DNA from 2 places in the Ligilactobacillus cholophilus genome. Region 1 is predicted to be linked to the other one. Evidence: riboswitches for the same ligand, from Rfam matches in the RefSeq annotation. Region 1 holds a riboswitch; the other holds the start of a gene.
The links. A riboswitch is a leader RNA that binds a small molecule or an ion and turns the genes downstream of it on or off. The one in region 1 is predicted to bind preQ1.

Region 1 (2,477 bases):
GAACTATTTGCTCTAATTCATGATAAAGAATATCCTGGAGCAATCTTATATGCCATGATTAGTTATGTGATCGGAATATGTTGTGCTTTTTTAGGTGCTTTAGTCGGGAATTGGCTTTAATCAAGGCATAGTAAATTAAATTTTAAAATGGATGGTTTTTATGAAAATTGCAGTTTTAACGGATAGTACATCAATTATTGATCCGCAGATAAAAAGAAAGTTAAATATAAAAGTATTACCTTTGCCGTTATTGGTAAACGGAAAAACATATTATGAAAAATACTATCATGATTATGTTGAACTCAAAAATGACCTTGGTAAATCACAATGCTTTTTATCAGCAGGGCAAGTCTCAGTTGAAGCATTACAAGAAATTGTAGATGATTTGATTGAAAAGGGCTATACAGATGTAATTTGCGTACATATTGATGATAGTATTAGTGGATTAGGAAGTAATTTACGCTCATTTGCAATCAAACAACGTAATAAAATCAATATACATTTAGTTGATTCATATTCTTTTGGAATTATCGAAGGAAAATTAACGCAATTAGTTGGAGAATGGGTTGCAGCAGGTGAAGATTGGCAAACAATCAAGCCTAAAATTTTGCAAGCACGTAATAAGATGCATACTCTTGTGATTATGAAAAATTTGAAACACATCTCAACAACTGGCTACATAAAAAATGGAGTTTCATCAGTCGAAAAAACATTATTAAATCCTAAAACTCTATTACGTTTTGGACAAGATGGATGTTTAGAAGTAACTAATACTTTTTCTCAGTATGGACGACTTTTCAAAGAAGTTCGACGTGAAATTGCTCCAGCATACCAAGAAATGGCCGGTGACCTAAAAATTTCAATCATGATGATTCAAAATAAACGCAATCAACAGATTGTTTCAAAACTAATTACATTATTAAACCGCGTTTATCCTGTTGCTAAAATTGATATGCACGAAATGCCATTATCAATGATTGCACACATTGGAGAACAAAGTATTGTAATCAGTTGGAATTAACTAGCTGTAATAGTGTATTATATATAGGAGTGGTTCGCAAAAATCCCACTAAAAAAAACTAGGAAGAGGTAAATACCTGTGAAAAAGAACGAAAAATTATTAGGATTAGCTAAGGGTGGAATTATTGCTGCATTATATGTAGCAGTAACATTGGTGTTTGCACCAATCAGTTACGGAAGTATTCAATTCAGAATTTCCGAAATTTTCAATAACTTAGCAGTTTTCAACAAACGATACATTTGGGCATTAACAATTGGTTGTGCAATTGCCAACTGTTTCTCACCATTAGGAATCGTTGATGTAATTTTTGGCTCATTAGGAACATTATTAATGACTGGCTTAAGTTATCTTTTAAGTCGGCACGTCAAATCTACAACTGGTAAATTAGTGATTGCAGTAGTTGTCTGCACACTTATGACATGGACAGTTGCTTTAGAATTGAAATATGTCAACCACCTACCATTCTGGCCAACTTACTTAACAGTAGCAATTGGTGAATTTGTATCAATGGTAGTCGGTGCTTTTGTAATTGGCATTATTAGTAAACGAATCGATTTAACAAAATAATGGAGGAAACTAAAATGACATTTGAAGAAGTATTACCAGAGTTAAAAAAAGGCAAAAAGGCAGTCCGCACTGAAGGTTGGGGCGGTTCAGAAGAATATATTTTTGTAGTTGACAATGATACTTACAATGGTGAAAAAGTTAATCCATATTTGATGATTAAAACTAAAGAAGAACCATCTTTATCACAATTTATGCCAACTTCTTGCGATGTATTAGCAAATGATTGGAAGATTGTAGACTAATGAATCTTTATCCAGAATTTAAAAATAAAAAAATTATTTTAACTGGAGTTGCTTCTGGAATCGGAAATGCTCAAGCACGTGCATTTTTGGATGCAGGAGCAATTATTTTTGGAGCAGATGTTCAGCAAAACGAAGCAGTTGAAAAGTTAGCCCAGGAAGCTAATTTCCATTTTGCAAAAGTTGATGTTCGAAGTCTACAAGAGATTACGGACTGGATTAAACCAATTTTGGCAAAGAATCAAATTGATATTTTAGTAAACACTGCTGGAATATTAGATGGCTTTGCTCCAACATTAGAAACTTCAGAAGAACAATGGGATAATATTTTCAATACGAATTTAAAAAGCATTTTTCGTATAACTAATTTAGTATTGCCACAAATGCTTGAACAACATCACGGTGTAATCGTGAATATGGCTTCAATTGCAGGAATGGTTGCTGGAGGCGGTGGTGCAGCTTATACTGCTGCCAAATCAGGAATTATTGGTTATACTAAACAATTAGATTATGATTATGCAGCAAAGGGAATTCGTGCAAATTCAATCGCCCCAGGAGCAATTGAAACTCCTATGAATGCAGCTGATTTTGCTGGCGATGCTCATATGGCAAAATGGGTAGCTGATGAAACTCCCGCAAAACGTTGGGCA
Region 2 (2,477 bases), 480 kb from region 1:
GATAGCAATAATGTATACAGAAATTAATCGATCAAGGAAGTCTGTTAATACTTGTACGATAAAGATTGCCCAGAATTTGCTCAATCCCATTCCAAATAGTAATTGTACAATGATTGAAGAACCAGAAGATGTGATTCCACCAAAGACAAAGTAAGTAATGATTGTTGAAAGAATTGTACCTGGCAATGAGATTAATAAGGCAACAATCCAAACTTTACTAAAGCTATCTGGACTAATTTTACGATATAAGAAACCTGCTAAGCATCCTAAAACTAATGCAACTGGTGTGTAGTATAGAGAAGTTAAGTCAGTTGTTAATCCCATAATCAAGTTAGTGATACCACCAGCTAACATTCCCCAAACTGGACCAAAAAGTGCAGCTCCTAAAATTGTACCGATTGAATCTAAGTAGATTGGTAATCGTAACATTAAAGCTAAGTTACTTCCGACAATATTTAATACGATACAAATTGCTAAAATTGCTATTTTCTTAATTGAAATCTTTTTTGAATTATTCATTAATCTTCCTCCATCATAATCATTGGCAAAATTTGATCTAATAATTCTAAGTCTAATTCAGCTACTCGGTTTAAGAATAGTTTCATAAACTTAAATGAATCAACTTGCGTTAAAACTTCTGCATTGGCAGTATGATGGTAGAAGTCTTTTTCATCAACAATTGATTGACCATTACCAATTCCATTATCAGTGTTAATTTGAACATAACTCTTAAAGCCGCTGCAGATAGTTGGATCCAATAAGATTGCAATCGTTAATGGATCATTAATAACACATCCAATAACTTTTTCTTGTTTCCAATGGAAATCAAAGTAAAAGCGTGTTATCTTTCTGATAATATCAGCAACTTCACTATTCTCTTGTTGAACCAATTCAATTATATTTGGAGTTAAAACAATCTTTCGAGTTACGTCTAATCCCACCATTGTGATTAAAACTGGTGAATGCTTGTAAACATAAGCTGCAGCATCAGGATCACACCAATAATTATATTCAGCAACTGGTGAACAATTACCAAATGATTTGAATGCTCCACCCATTGAGATTAATTCATGGCAGTTTTCCCATGCTTGAATGTTCTTTTGCATTGCAACAGCAATGTTTGTCATAGGACCAATTGCGATTATTGTGACATCTGAATCAGTCATTAATGTGTCGTTAATAAAATCACTTGCATTTTGACGACAAATTCCATTAGTTACATCTGGAATACCACTCTCGCCTAAGCCATCATCGCCATGAGTGTCTTGGGCACTGATGTATTCTTTTTTCAAAGGCTTTTCAGCACCAGCATACACAGGAATGTCTAATCGATTAGTGATTTTCAAAATTTTCAAAGCGTTTTTTACGCCCTGCTCTACCGGAACATTACCAGCAACAATTGTAATTCCAATTACATCAAGTTCTGGTGATTTTAAAGCGAACCATAACGCTAAAAAATCATCTATTCCAGGATCACAATCAATGATAACCTTTTTCTTTTTATTCATAATTTCCAACCTCCTTTAGAGATACTTGGTTTTTTATTCTGGGAAGTTCTCGAACCAGTCCAATATATAATTGATTTGTATAAATAAAATAGTAAATTGTCACATAGCTCTTATTATACAAAATATTTTTGCTAATAAAAGCATTTTAATTAAATTATTATAATTAAATGTTACAATGAAAATATAGAAGGAGAAAATCAACTCAAAGGAGAGATGCACGATGAAATTTGAAGATTTAACTCCTGAGGAACAGGAATTATTTTTAGAAGTTGCAAAAAGTAAAGTTGAAGATGAAATTTTTATGGAGAATGGTAAGAATTATTTTCCCCTTGTAGCTAAAGGTCTTTTAAAAGAAATACCTAATGCAAATTTCTTATCAGCATCTGTAATTCTTACTAAAAAAGGAAAAGAACTACGTAAACAAATCTTAGATGATAATAAAGAATAAAAATAAAAGACGAGATTCAATTGAATTTCGTCTTTTTTATATTCATAAGTTGTTGTCAAAAATATATTTTCTTCATAATTGCCTATATACAAACTAATTTTTCATTTAAAATACCTAAAACTTTCATTAATATCTATTCCTTCAATAAAAAGCGTTCTCTATTAAATCTCATTACAGAAAAATAAAAGAATAATACATCTAAAATTATCAATACGCTTAATATGCCTAAAATAAAAGTTTTATTAATTAATAGAACTCCTGAGGACTGGGATACTACCCCAGCAATAATTGGAAAAACTAACATTCCCGTAACTGACTGCGCGGACTTAGAAGTTTTTAAATATTGTGAAAAAATTGTAATTAACTCAATAGCCAAAAGTGATATTAAAGGAATCATAACAATTATTAGTAGCCATAAAGTATTCGGAAAAATAATTCCAATTATTTTATGGCACTTTATATCCACTATGAACCAATAAATAAAAATAGCGATCCATGAAATAGTAGTAGATGGTAATAGA

Region 2: linked by a shared signal. The riboswitch ahead of QPK35_RS02635 (nucleoside hydrolase) and the one ahead of QPK35_RS00035 (QueT transporter family protein) in region 1 are both predicted to bind preQ1.

Annotation. Positions count from the first base shown of each region.
Region 1 is NZ_CP127832.1:4,149-6,625, forward strand. Features, by position in the region: gene crcB (fluoride efflux transporter CrcB) at 1-120, shown strand, start outside; gene QPK35_RS00030 (DegV family protein) at 161-1,021, shown strand; PreQ1 riboswitch class I at 1,045-1,089, shown strand; gene QPK35_RS00035 (QueT transporter family protein) at 1,100-1,588, shown strand; gene QPK35_RS00040 (DUF2829 domain-containing protein) at 1,603-1,830, shown strand; gene QPK35_RS00045 (3-oxoacyl-ACP reductase) at 1,830-2,477, shown strand, end outside.
Region 2 is NZ_CP127832.1:486,978-489,454, reverse strand. Features, by position in the region: gene QPK35_RS02640 (ECF transporter S component) at 1-519, opposite strand, end outside; gene QPK35_RS02635 (nucleoside hydrolase) at 519-1,508, opposite strand; PreQ1 riboswitch class I at 1,528-1,572, opposite strand; gene QPK35_RS02630 (hypothetical protein) at 1,729-1,956, shown strand; gene QPK35_RS02625 (ABC transporter permease) at 2,090-2,477, opposite strand, start outside.